Regions from separate parts of the Streptomyces sp. SID8374 genome, predicted to be linked through region 2. Evidence: riboswitches for the same ligand, from Rfam matches in the RefSeq annotation. Region 2 holds a riboswitch; each other region holds the start of a gene.
What was found. A riboswitch is a leader RNA that binds a small molecule or an ion and turns the genes downstream of it on or off. The one in region 2 is predicted to bind cobalamin.
Positions count from the first base shown of each region.

Region 1: another riboswitch for cobalamin. It lies ahead of metE (5-methyltetrahydropteroyltriglutamate--homocysteine S-methyltransferase); the one in region 2 lies ahead of GTY67_RS05810 (cobalamin biosynthesis protein).
Region 3: another riboswitch for cobalamin. It lies ahead of GTY67_RS23955 (ribonucleoside-diphosphate reductase subunit alpha); the one in region 2 lies ahead of GTY67_RS05810 (cobalamin biosynthesis protein).

Region 1 covers NZ_WWGH01000002.1:1,456,028-1,460,498, reverse strand. Annotated here, with positions in the region: gene metE (5-methyltetrahydropteroyltriglutamate--homocysteine S-methyltransferase) at 1-1,852, opposite strand, end outside; cobalamin riboswitch at 2,035-2,181, opposite strand; gene GTY67_RS29845 (hypothetical protein) at 2,483-2,680, shown strand; gene cobF (precorrin-6A synthase (deacetylating)) at 2,794-3,666, opposite strand; cobalamin riboswitch at 3,799-3,978, shown strand; gene GTY67_RS29835 (CoA-acylating methylmalonate-semialdehyde dehydrogenase) at 4,207-4,471, shown strand, end outside.
Region 2 covers NZ_WWGH01000001.1:1,288,257-1,292,727, forward strand. Annotated here, with positions in the region: gene GTY67_RS05795 (class II aldolase/adducin family protein) at 1-428, opposite strand, end outside; gene GTY67_RS05800 (inorganic phosphate transporter) at 706-1,974, shown strand; gene GTY67_RS05805 (hypothetical protein) at 1,987-2,217, shown strand; cobalamin riboswitch at 2,366-2,500, shown strand; gene GTY67_RS05810 (cobalamin biosynthesis protein) at 2,638-3,618, shown strand; gene GTY67_RS05815 (cobyric acid synthase) at 3,615-4,471, shown strand, end outside.
Region 3 covers NZ_WWGH01000002.1:64,972-69,442, forward strand. Annotated here, with positions in the region: gene GTY67_RS23955 (ribonucleoside-diphosphate reductase subunit alpha) at 1-2,280, opposite strand, end outside; cobalamin riboswitch at 2,414-2,549, opposite strand; gene GTY67_RS23960 (YbdD/YjiX family protein) at 2,729-2,932, opposite strand; gene GTY67_RS23965 (carbon starvation CstA family protein) at 2,929-4,471, opposite strand, start outside.

The sequences.
Region 1 (4,471 bases), on a different contig from region 2:
GCGCGGGCTCATCGACCTGGATCACCGAAGTGCCGTTCGCCTCCAGGTCGTCGACCTCGTCGCGCAGGGCGAGCGCCACCTGGCGGGCGGTCTCGCCGAGCGGCTGGTCGTCGCGGACGAAGGACCAGGCGAGCATGGTGACCGGGCCGGTGAGCATGCCCTTGACGGGGCGCTCGGTCAGCGACTGCGCGTACGTCGTCCAGCGCACCGTCATCGGCTCGGGGCGCGAGATGTCCCCGGCGAGGACCGGCGGGCGGACGTAGCGGGTGCCGTACGACTGGACCCAGCCGTGCTGGGTGGCGAGGTAGCCGGTGAGCTGCTCGGCGAAGTATTGGACCATGTCGTTGCGTTCGGGTTCGCCGTGGACCAGGACGTCGATCCCGGCCTTCTCCTGGAAGGAGAGGACCTCGCGGATCTCGTCCTTGATCCGCTCCTCGTACCCGGCCTCGTCGATCCGGCCGGCCCGCAGGTCGGCGCGGGCGGTGCGCAGTTCGGTGGTCTGCGGGAACGAGCCGATCGTGGTGGTCGGCAGCAGCGGCAGCCCGAGGTGGGCGCGCTGGGCGGCGGTCCGCTCGGCGTACGGCTGGGAGCGGCGGCCGTCGGCGTCGGTGATGGCGGCCGTACGGGCCCGGACGGCCGGGTCGCGGGTGATGACGGCGTCGGTACGGGAGGCCAGGTCGGCCCGGTTGGCGGCGAGTTCGGCGGAGATGGCCTCGGTGCCGTGGGAGAGCCCCTTGGCCAGGGTGACGATCTCGGCGGTCTTCTGCTGGGCGAAGGCGAGCCAGCGGGCGATCTGCGGGTCGATGTCGTGCTCGGCGTCGGCGTCCAGCGGGACGTGCAGGAGGGAGCTGGAGGCGGAGACGTCGACGTGGTCCGCGAGGCCGAGGAGCGTGCCGAGGGTGGCGAGCGACTTCTCGTAGTCGTTGATCCAGATGTTGCGGCCGTTGACGACGCCCGCGACCAGGCGCTTGCCGGGCAGTCCGCCGGCCGCCGCGAGGTCGGCGAGGTTGGCGGCGCCGGACTCGGTGAAGTCCAGTGCGAGCCCCTCGACCGGGGACTTGGCCAGCACCGGCAGGGCCTCGCCGAGCCGCCCGAAGTAGGAGGCGACCAGCAGCTTGGACCGGTCGGTGAGGGAGCCCAGCTCGCGGTAGGCGCGGGCGGTGGCGTTCAGCTCGGCCGGGGTGCGGTCCTGGACGAGGGCGGGCTCGTCCAGCTGCACCCATTCGGCGCCCGCGGCCCGGAGGTCGGCGAGGACCTCGGCGTACACGGGCAGGAGCCGGTCCAGCAGGGTCAGCGGCTCGAAGTCGGGGGCCACCCCGGGGGCCGCCTTGGCGAGCAGGAGGTAGGTGACGGGCCCGACGAGGACCGGGCGCGGGGTGTGCCCCAGCGCGAGGGCCTCCTTCAACTCGGCGACCTGCTTGGCGGAGTCGGCGGTGAACACCGTGTCCGGCCCCAACTCAGGCACCAGATAGTGGTAGTTGGTGTCGAACCACTTGGTCATCTCCAGCGGGGCCACGTCCTGCGTACCGCGGGCCATGGCGAAGTAGCCGTCCAGGGCGTCCGCCTGGACCGCCTCACGGTGCCGCTCGGGGACAGCGCCGACCATGACACTGGTGTCCAGGACATGGTCGTAGTACGAGAAGTCACCGGTGGGCACCTCGTGGACCCCGGCCTCGGCGAGCTGCTCCCAAGTCCCCCTGCGCAGTTCGGCGGCGGTCTGGCGGAGGGTGTCCGCGTCGACGCGGCCCTTCCAGTAGCCCTCGACGGCCTTCTTCAGTTCACGGTTCCGACCCTGGCGGGGGTAGCCGTACACGGTGGCCCGTGCTGCCGCGGCTGCGGGCTTCGCTGTCACGTGACTCTCCTTCGCGAGCATGTCTCCAGCTGATCCCGGGACGGGACGCGGACGCGAAGGGGTGACGAAATCGGGCGGAAACGCGACACGTTGACCGTGTCCGCCCACCCGACGGTTACGCCGACCCGCCCACGAGGTCACCGGGAACTCCGCACACGAACGGTCGCGTGCGGGCAACGGGCAGGTCTTCGGACTCGCGGGCACGCCTGCCGGGGCAGACACCTACTGGCCGTCGCTTCCCAGACCCGGCCGGGCCCAGTGCGTATGACGGCGGTCGTTCCCACTCACCGCTGCGGGGCAGTCCCGGATTCCCACCGGGTTCCCTCTTACGACACCCTGCCTGGCGGGCAGGGCGAACCAGCTGCACCGGCCACCCTAAGGGGGCGACCGCCGGGCGCACACCGTTGTTCACACTTCGGACGGTGACGTGAGACACGGACTCCGAACGGGTGACCTCGGGTTCCGCTCCTCTTCGCCCGTTCGCTGACTTCCGGTCAGGTCATGGGGGCACGGTGACACAGATGTAACCGAATGGCGTAGGCGAACCGGAACCACAGAGCGTCACAGCCCGTTCTTCTTGCCAATACCCGGCCGCCGACCCGCGGCGGCGACGAGTGAGGGAAGCGCTATATGAAGAAGACAGTCGGGTGGGCCCAGGACGGCGACGACTGGACGATCACCGTGAACGGCACGCTGTACCGGGCCGTGGAGCGGCCCGCCGACGGGCGCGTGCACAACTATCTGGTGCGGGGCAACGACCTGACCGCCGAGTGCCCGAGCCTGGGGCACGGGCTCGGAGTGATCCGGGCGCACGAGTCCCGGAGCTGACCTCCGGCCGGTCCGACGGCGAGGTGCGGCGGCCGCCCGCGCCTCGACGCGACCCGCCGCCGTGCGTCACATGACCGCTCACCTGTCCGGGCCCCGCTCCCAGCCGGGGCCCCTCAGCTGTGGGCGCCGCCTGCGCCCTCCGAACCGCCTGCGCCCTCCGGACCGCCTGCGCTCCCCGTGCCGCCAGCGCTCTCCGGACCGTGCGGGTCCTCCGGCCCGTGGCGCAGCAGGTACGTGTCCATGATCCAGCCGTGGCGTTCGCGGGCCTCGGCGCGGACCTGGCTGATCCGCTCGGCGACCTCGTCGAGGGGGCCGGAGACGAGGAGTTCGTCCGGGGTGCCGATGTAGGCGCCCCAGTAGATCCACAGCCCCCTGCCCGTCAGATGGGTGAAGCTCTCGTGCCCGTCCAGCATCACCACGATGTCCCCGTCGTCGTCCGGGAACCCTTCGGCGAGCCGTCGGCCGGGGGTGATGTGGATGGGGCGGCCGACCTGGTTCAGGGAGGTGCGGTGGCGGGCGGCGAGCGCGGAGACGCTGCTGATGCCGGGGATCACCTCATGGCCGAATTCCACCGTTCCACGGGCCCGGATGTCCTCCAGGATCGCGAGGGTGCTGTCGTACAGCGACGGGTCGCCCCAGACCAGGAAGGCACCCGTCTCCCCCGGTGCCAGCTCCTCGATGATCAGGCGCTCGCAGATGTCGGCGCGGCGGTGGCGCCAGTCGTGCACCGCCGAGGTGTAGCGGCCCCGGTCGTCCTGGGTGCGGTCCCGCCAGGGGTCCTCGGCCTCGACGACCCGGTAGGGGCCGGTGAGGTGCTCGGCCAGGATGTCCCGCCGCAGCCGGGTCAGGGACTCCTTCTCCCGGCCCTTGCCGAGCACGAAGAAGACCCGCGCCCTGCGCATCGCCTTCACCGCGGCGAGGGTCAGATGGTCGGGGTCGCCGGCTCCCATGCCGATGACGAGGATGTGCCGTGGTGCGTCGCTCATGTCGGCCGATCATGCCAGGAGCGGGGCGGGCCATCGCGCCAGGCCCGAGGGGAGGCCGGGGCGAGGCGGGGTGGACTTACTAGGACGTCCAACTATATGTTCGTGAGCAGCGGGGTGGCCGGCGTGCAGCCGGGCACCCTCAAGGCCCGTGGTGTCAGGGAAGCCGGTGCGATTCCGGCGCGGTCCCGCCACTGTGACCGGGGAGTTCGTCCTCGTAGGAAACGCCACTGACGGCGAAGCAGCCGTCGGGAAGGCATGAGGGCGGGCGCTGATCCGGGAGTCAGGATACCGGCCGCGGGATGTTCCGTGTTTCCACGAGGATGGAGCAGACACGCATGGCACCGGTCCGCACCCACGGCCCCGCAGGCCCGTCCCGGCGAGCGGTTCTCCCCGCCTTCCCCTGACGGCCCCAGCCCTCCGCGTCCCCCGACGGCGAGCCCTGTCACGCCCCGCGCGCCCCCGACCGGCGCCGTGTGCGGTGGGGCCCGTGCGCCATCCCCGGATCTCTCCTGACGATCTCACCGACGAGAGCAGGTTTCCATGGTCCGCGAACTCAGCCATTTCATCGGCGGCAAGCACACGCCCGGCACCTCGGGCACGTACGGCGATGTCTACGACCCCAACACCGGCCGGGTCCAGGCCCGGGTGCCGCTGGCCGGCCGGTCCGAGACCGAGGCGGCGATCGCCGACGCCGCCGAGGCGCAGATCGAGTGGGGCGAGTGGAACCCGCAGCGCCGCGCCCGCGTCCTGCTGCGCTTCCTCCAGCTGGTCGAGAAGGAGAAGGACTCCCTGGCCCGGCTGCTCT
Region 2 (4,471 bases):
GCGGCCAGCTCGGGGGTGCCGTAGCGGGCGTAGGGAGCGGTGCGGACGGGGCCGCCGAGGATGGCGGCCGCGTAGTGCACGAGCGGCACCTCGGTGACGAGGGTGGAGACGGCGGTGGCGTGCACCGCGTGGGTGTGGACCACGGCGGCGGCGTCGGTCTCCCCGTAGACGGCGAGGTGGAGGGGGAGTTCGCTGGTCGGCTTCAGCTCGCCGAGGACCTGGCGGCCGTCCAGGCCGACGCCGACGGCGTCCCCGGGTCCGAGCCGGTCGTAGGGCACGCCGCTGGGGGTCACCAGGACCAGGTCTCCGACGCGGGCCGACACATTGCCGGAGGTGCCGACGACCAGGCCTTCGGCGGCGCTCCGGCGGGCGGTCGCGACCACGTCCCGCCAGGCCAGGGCGACGGATTCCGGCTGCTGCTCGCTCATGGGGCGAGCGTAGGGGCGGTGGCCGGAAACCGGAACGTCGTCCCCCACGTGACGGGGATCTCTTCCGGGGCCGGATGTGACCGTCAAAAACTTCGCCAACGAGGAGCAAAGGGCAGACCAGCCCGTGCCCCACCCGCGTCCCGCAACCTCACCCGCACACAAGCGGAATCACCGCACTCCGATTCGAGTCACCACAGCGCCCCGCCCAGTTCATCTTCCGTTCACCCAGGTTGCCTACGGTCCACGAGCCACTGACGTCGAACGATTGCCTGGGTAAATGGAACACATCACGCTGCTGCTCGCGATTGTGGTCGTGACAGCTCTCGTGTTCGATTTCACGAACGGTTTCCACGACACCGCCAACGCGATGGCAACGACCATCTCGACCGGCGCACTGAAGCCCAAGACAGCGGTGGCCATGTCCGCCGTTCTCAACCTCATCGGCGCGTTCCTGTCAGTGGAGGTCGCCAAGACGATCTCCGGCGGGATCGTCAACGAGAACGGCCTCAGAACCGAGGTCATCTTCGCGGCGCTCGTCGGCGCCATCCTGTGGAACCTGCTGACCTGGCTGGTCGGCCTGCCCTCCAGCTCCTCCCACGCCCTGTTCGGCGGTCTGATCGGTGCGGCAGTCATGTCGGCCGGCTGGTCCTCGATCAACGGCGGCACCGTCGTCACCAAGGTGCTGCTCCCCGCGATCGCCGCCCCGCTGGTCGCCGGTCTCGCCGCGATGCTGGCCACGAAGCTGACGTACCGGATCAACCGGAACGTCACCGACGAGAACCAGCTCAAGTCGACGGCCAAGGGCTACCGGGCCGGACAGATCGCCTCGGCCGGTCTCGTCTCGCTCGCCCACGGCACCAACGACGCCCAGAAGACGATGGGCATCATCACCCTCGCTTTGGTCACCGGCGGCGTCCTCGCCCCCGGCTCCAACCCGCCGATGTGGGTCATCGTCTCCGCCGGTGTCGCCATCGCGCTCGGCACCTACCTCGGCGGCTGGCGCATCATCCGCACCATGGGCAAGGGCCTCACCGACCTCCAGCCGCCGCAGGGCTTCGCCGCCCAGACCAGCGCGGCCACGGTCATCCTGGCCTCCTCGCACCTCGGCTTCTCGCTCTCCACCACCCAGTCCTGCTCGGGTGCCGTGATGGGCGCGGGCCTCGGCCGCAAGGGCGGCGTGGTCCGCTGGTCCACCGCCACCCGGATGTTCGTCGCCTGGGGCCTGACGCTCCCGGCCGCGGGCCTGGTCGGCGCGGGCGCCGAGTTCCTCACCAAGCAAGGCCCGTGGGGCATCACCACCACCGCGATCCTGCTGGTCGGCGGCTCCTTCGCCATCTGGGTGGCCTCGCGCCGCCAGCCGGTGGACCACACCAACGTCAACGACACCGAGGTCACGGTGGACGACGAGCCCCAGGGTGTCGTCACCACCGCCATGGCCGCGGTCGCGCCGCCGCCCATCGGCGGTCCGGCCGCCGACCTCTCGACCACCATCCCGGCCCCGGCCTCGGCGCCCGACGACACAGCCCGCCCCGCGGCGACGGTGTAAGGACAGATCCGTATGAAAATCGACTGGGCAGCTCTCGCCTCCGTCTTCGGTGTCAGTCTCGTGGTCACCGTCGCGCTGGTCGGCGTCTTCACCCTGGGCATCGTCGCCCTCTCCAAGCTGTCGGCCACGGCCGCCGGCGGCGCCTCCGGCGGTTCGGCCGCACTGGCGCGCACCGGCGCGTACGCCTGCTTCGCGGCGTGCGCGGCGGCGGTCGCGTACGGGATCTATCTGATCGTCGCCTGACGCGCCCCACCGCACTCCTTCGGGCCGGACACACCACCGTGTGTCCGGCCCGATGTGCGTCTGCGCACACTGGACCTCCGCAGGTCAACAGCAAGTTGACGGCCGTTCTCGCAGCGTGGTGGACTGCCGGAGCCATTTACGGCGACAGAAGAGGAAGCCGGTGCGAATCCGGCGCGGTCCCGCCACTGTCACCGGGGAGCACTCCCCCACACCGGATGTCACGGCCCTCCGCACGAGGGCTGGAAGGCCGGGGGAACTGCGGATCCGGGAAGCCAGGAGACTCTTGTCGCCGGTCACGTCGAACCAGGGCGCGGACCCTGAGTGAGGACATAAGCCATGCCCGGCCGCCGTGCGCCGCACCCTGTGCCTCTTCCCGTACCTCTTCATGCCGGAACGCCTCTGCCCGCGGCGGCCTGAACCGTGCGTGCCGATCGTGTCTTCGCGTACGGCGCCACCGCCGGGCTGATCGCCGACGCGGCCCTCGGCGACCCTCGGCGGGGCCACCCCGTGGCCGGTTTCGGCCGGGCAGCCGCGCGGGTGGAGTCCCTGCTGTGGCGTGACGACCGGGGCCGGGGCGCACTGCACACCCTGCTGTGCGCCGGAGGCGCCGTGGGGGCCGCCGCACTGGCCGCCCGTGCCGTACAGGGACGCCCCGCGCTCGCCGTCGCGCTGACGGCCGCCACCACGTGGTCGGTCGTCGGCGGTACGTCGCTGGGCCGGGAGGCCCGTGCCATCGGGGGCGCGCTGGCCGCCGGGGACCTGGAGGTGGCCCGGGAGCGGCTGCCGCATCTGTGCGGGCGCGATCCGCACTCCCTGGACGGGCCGCAGATCGCCCGCGCCGTGGTGGAGTCGGTCGCGGAGAACACCTCGGACGCCGTCGTCGGCGCGCTGGTGTGGGGCGCCATCGGCGGGGTGCCGGGGCTCGTCGGCTTCCGGGCCGTGAACACCCTCGACGCGATGGTCGGCCACAAGTCGCCCCGTTACCGCCGTTACGGCTGGGCCTCGGCCCGTCTGGACGACCTCGCGGGGTGGCCCGGCGCCCGGTTGACGGCCGCGCTGGCTGTCGTGGCGGGCGGGCGGCCCTCGGAGGCCGTACGCGCCTGGAAGGCGGACGCGGGGCGCCATCCGAGCCCGAACGCCGGGCCGGTGGAGGCCGCGTTCGCGGGGGCGCTCGGCGTACGGCTCGGCGGGACGCTGGCGTACGCGGGGCGCGTCGAACACCGGCCGGTCCTGAACGGGGCGTCCGGGCGGGACGTGCGGAGCGCCGACATCGAACGCGCGGTGCGGCTGTCGCGGCGCGTGAGTGTGCTGGCCCTCGGGGTGTCTGTGGTGGGGCGGACGGTCGCGGGGCGCGTGGTCGCGGGGCGAACAGTCATGGGACGGAAGCGGGGACGGGCATGAGCGGTGGGCTGCTGGTCGCGGGGACCACATCGGACGCGGGCAAGAGCGTCGTCACAGCGGGGATCTGCCGGTGGCTGGTGCGCCGGGGCGTGAAGGTCGCGCCGTTCAAGGCGCAGAACATGTCCCTCAACTCCTTCGTCACCCGCGAGGGCGCGGAGATCGGCCGCGCGCAGGCCATGCAGGCGCAGGCCGCCCGGGTGGAGCCGACCGCGCTGATGAACCCGGTGCTGCTGAAGCCGGGCAGCGACCGGTCCAGCCAGGTCGTGCTGATGGGCAAGCCGGTGGGCGAGATGAGCGCCCGGGGCTACCACGGGGGCCGGCAGGAGGCGCTGCTCGGGACGGTCACCGACTGTCTGGAGCAGCTGCGGTCGACGTACGACGCGGTGATCTGCGAAGGGGCGGGGTCCCCTGCGGAGATCAACCTGCGGCGGACCGACATCGTGAACATGGGGATCGCGCGGGCGGCCCGCTTCCCCGTGCTGGTGGTCGGGGACATCGACCGGGGCGGGGTCTTCGCCTCCTTCTTCGGGACGACGGCGCTGCTGAGCGCGGAGGACCAGGCGCTGGTCGCGGGGTACCTGGTGAACAAGTTCCGGGGTGACGTCTCGCTGCTGGAACCGGGGCTGGACATGCTGTACGGGCTCACCGGACGGCGGACGTACGGGGTGCTGCCGTTCACCCATGGGCTCGGTATCGACGAGGAGGACGGCCTGCGGGTCTCCCTGCGGGGTGCGGTACGGGAGTCGGTCGTGGCGCCGCCCCATGGGGATGACGTGCTGCGGGTCGCCGTCTGCGCGGTGCCGTTGATGTCGAACTTCACGGACGTGGACGCGCTGGCCGCCGAACCGGGCGT
Region 3 (4,471 bases), on a different contig from region 2:
CGCCGGGCGCGAACGCAGGTAGTACGTCGTCTTCAGCCCCTGCTTCCAGGCGTACGCGTACATCGAGGAGAGCTTGCCGATCGTCGGCGTCTCCAGGAACAGGTTGAGCGACTGGCTCTGGTCGAGGAACGGCGTACGGGCCGCCGCCATGTCGATCAGGCCGCGCTGCGGGATCTCCCACGCCGTGCGGTACAGCGCCCGCACGTCCTCGGGGATCCAGGCGAAGCCCTGCACGGAGCCGCTCGCCTCACGCAGCGCCTCACGGGTGCGGGCGTCCCACACGCCGAGCTTCTTCAGCTCGTCCACCAGGTAGGCGTTCACCTGGAGGAACTCACCGCTGAGCGTCTCGCGCTTGAACAGGTTGGAGACCTGCGGCTCGATGCACTCGTACACACCGGCGATCGAGGCGATCGTGGCGGTCGGCGCGATGGCGAGCAGCAGCGAGTTGCGCATACCGGTTTTCGCGACCCGGGCGCGCAGGGCGTCCCAGCGCTCCGGCCAGTTCAGCTCGGTGTCGTAGTGGTCGGGGTGCAGCACACCGCGCGCGGCACGCGTCTCGGACCACGCGGGCAGCGGGCCCGAACGCTCGGCGAGGTCGCAGGACGCCTCGTACGCGGCGAGCATGATGCGCTCGGAGATTTTCGTCGAGAGCGCGCGGGCCTGCGGCGAGTCGAAGGGCATCCGCAGCTGGAAGAAGACGTCCTGGAGGCCCATCGCGCCCAGGCCGACCGGCCGCCAGCGGGAGTTGGAGCGCCCGGCCTGCTCGGTCGGGTAGAAGTTGATGTCGACGACCCGGTCGAGGAAGGTGACCGCGGTGCGGACCGTGGCGTCCAGGCGCTCCCAGTCGATGGAGCCGTTCGCCACGAAGGCGCCCAGGTTGACCGAGCCCAGGTTGCAGACGGCCGTCTCGCCGTCGTCGGTGACCTCCAGGATCTCCGTGCACAGGTTCGAGGAGTGCACGACCCGGCCCGGCTCGGCGGTCTGGTTCGCGGTCCGGTTGGAGGCGTCCTTGAACGTCATCCAGCCCTGGCCGGTCTGCGCGAGGGTCCGCATCATCCGGCCGTACAGCTCACGCGCCGGGATCGTCTTGCGGGCCAGGCCCTTGGCCTCGGCCGCGCGGTAGGCCGCGTCGAACTCGTCGCCCCACAGGTCGACCAGCTCGGGCACCTCGGCGGGGGAGAACAGCGACCAGTCGGTGTCCGCGTCGACGCGGCGCATGAACTCGTCCGGGATCCAGTGCGCCAGGTTCAGGTTGTGCGTACGGCGCTGGTCCTCACCGGTGTTGTCGCGGAGCTCCAGGAACTCCTCGATGTCCGCGTGCCAGGTCTCCAGGTAGACAGCGGCCGCGCCCTTGCGGCGGCCGCCCTGGTTCACCGCCGCCACCGAGGCGTCCAGCGTCTTGAGGAACGGCACGATGCCGTTGGAGTGCCCGTTGGTGCCCCGGATCAGCGAACCCCGGGCGCGGATGCGGGAGTACGACAGACCGATGCCGCCCGCGTGCTTGGAGAGGCGCGCCACCTGGTGGTAGCGGTCGTAGATCGAGTCCAGCTCGTCCTTGGGGGAGTCCAGCAGGTAGCAGGAGGACATCTGCGGGTGCCGGGTGCCGGAGTTGAAGAGCGTGGGGGAGGAGGGGAGGTAGTCCAGCCGGCTCATCAGTTTGTAGAGCGCGGCGACCTCGTCCAGCGCGCGCACCGACTCGTCCTCGGCCAGGCCCGCGGCCACGCGCAGCATGAAGTGCTGCGGGGTCTCGATGACCTGACGGGTGAGCGGGTGGCGCAGCAGGTAACGGCTGTGCAGCGTACGGAGGCCGAAGTAGCCGAAGCGGTCGTCGGCACCGTCGGCCAGCGCCTGGTCGACGAGCTCGTCCAGCGCGGCCGCGTGCAGCGCCACGAACTCGGCGGTGCGGTCGGCGATCAGGCCCTCGCGGTGGCCCACCGCGACCGAGGCGGAGAAGTGCGTCGCGCCCTGGCCCGCGGCCTCGTCCGCGATCGTACGGGTCAGCAGCCGGGCGGCGAGCCGGGAGTACGCCGGGTCCTCGGAGATCAGCCCCGCCGCCGCCTCGGTGGCCAGCGAGCGCAGCTCGGCCTCGTCGGAGCGGGCGTTGCGCCCGCGCAGCGCGGAGGCGGCGACCCGTCCGGGGTCGGTGTCGGGCAGATCGACGGTGAGGTCGGTCAGGGTCCGCAGCAGGGCGGTCCCGGGTCCGTCGTTCGTGCCTTCGCCGGACGTGGTGGAGGCAGCGGATTCGGTGGCTGAAACCGGATCGGCGGGCGCGATGGTCACTGGGCTTTCCCTCGCTCGGCTGGGGGCCGGCGGCGAGCGGGGAGCCGGGCAGCACGGTGCCCTTCAGGGCAGCACTGCTCACGGCGTCCACCGGCCCATCCGCGAGGCCCGGACGTCTGGCGTCCGGTTCGGTCGATCCGGACGCGCTGTCGACAGGTCGTCGGACTTCGGGTGTGCAAAAGCACACTGATCACACCGTTGCGGGACAGTTCCGGATTCGCACCGGATTCCCCTGCGGCGACAGCGAGGTCGAGCATACATGTGGGGGGCGCTCGATGAGGAAGCCCCCACATGTTGTGTCGGCGTGAACAGATGTCGGTATGGCGGTCTGGCTTCTTCGCCCGGTTTTCTCCGGATCGGACAGCTGCGGACAGCCCCGTGCGAGGGCGCGAAAAGGGGCCGCCGCGCCCCTGGGAGGGGTGCGACGGCCCCGATCGGCCGGTGGTGGTCAGCAGCAGCGGAAGCCCTCGCGCGGGTCCGCCTCGCGGGCGTCCGTACGGCTGCGTTCGAAGGCGCGGCGGGTCATCACCGGCGTGTCCGGATCGTGGGCCCTCGCGTGCGCCACATAGCGGTCGTACGTCGACTCGCCGGTCAGCTCACGGACGTACCAGCGGATCCGTCCGGCCACCCGCCGTACGTCCGCGAGGGTCATGTCCGGCTCCCCGCTCCCGCCGCTTCCTTGCGGATGCCGCCCTCGGGGCCGACACCGGCGGCGGCCAGTTCGGCCTTCTCCTCCTTGGTGGCGATGAGCGAGGCCGGGGCGACGAACTTGGACTGGACGAACGGCGTCTCGTGGAGCTTGACGCTCTCCGGGTCGCGGATGGCGTTGAAGCAGACCCGCCCGGCGTCCACCAGCACCACGATGATGAGGAGTGCGAAGAGGGCGCACAGCACCCCGTCGACGGTGGAGTTGGTGACGACGGTCTGCATGTCGTCCATGTTCTTGGCCGGGGGCAGCACCTCGCCCGCGTCGATGCCCGCCTGGTACTTGTCGCGCTGGGCGAAGAAGCCGACCTTCACGTCCGGCGAGAAGATCTTCTGCCAGCTGGCGGTGAGGGTGACCGCCACGTCCCAGGCGAGCGGGACCGCGGTGACCCACGCCCACTTCAGGCGGCCGGACTTGACCAGCAGGGTGGTGCAGACGGCCAGCGCGACGGCGGCCAGCAGCTGGTTGGCGATGCCGAAGAGCGGGAAGAGCTGGTTGATGCCGCCCAGCGGGTCGTGCACACCGACCCAGAGGAAGTAGCCCCAGCCGCCGACCACGACGGCGCTGGCGAACCAGACGCCCGGCTTCCAGCTGACCTCGCGGAACGGCTTGTAGGCGTTGCCCAGCATGTCCTGGAGCATGAAGCGCCCGACGCGGGTGCCGGCGTCCACGGTGGTGAGGATGAAGAGTGCCTCGAACATGATGGCGAAGTGGTACCAGAACGCCTTCATCGCGGTCCCGCCGACCACCGCGGAGAAGATCTCCGACATGCCGAGCGCGAACGTGGGCGCGCCACCGGTCCGCGAGAGCAGGCTCGCCTCCTCGACGTCCTTGGCGGCCTGGGCCAGGGCGTCCGGCGTGATGGTGAAGCCGAAGTTGGCCACGGCCTGGGAGGCGGACTGGACGCTGTCGCCGATCACACCGACGGGCGCGTTGATGGCGAAGTAGAGACCGGGGTCGATGATGCAGGCCGCGATCATCGCCATGATCGCGACGAACGACTCGACCAGCATGGCGCCGTAGCCGATCACCCGGATCTGCGTCTCCTTCTGGACCATCTTCGGCGTGGTGCCGGAGGAGACCAGGGAGTGGAAGCCGGAGAGCGCGCCGCAGGCGATGGTGATGAAGACGAACGGGAACATCGAACCGGCGAAGACCGGTCCCGAGCCGCTGGAGGCGAAGTCGGTGACCGCGGGCATCTTCAGGGTCGGCAGCGCGACGACCACGCCCAGGGCCAGCAGCCCGATCGTGCCGACCTTCATGAAGGTGGAGAGGTAGTCGCGCGGGGCCAGCAGCAGCCACACGGGGAGCACGGAGGCGAGGAACCCGTACACGATCATCCAGATGACCAGCGTGCCCGGCTCCAGCGTGAAGAAGTCCGCCCACGACGACTCGGCGACCCAGCCGCCTGAGACGATCGCCAGGAGCAGCAGCGCGACGCCGATGAGGGAGACCTCACTGACCTTGCCGGGCCGCAGGATGCGC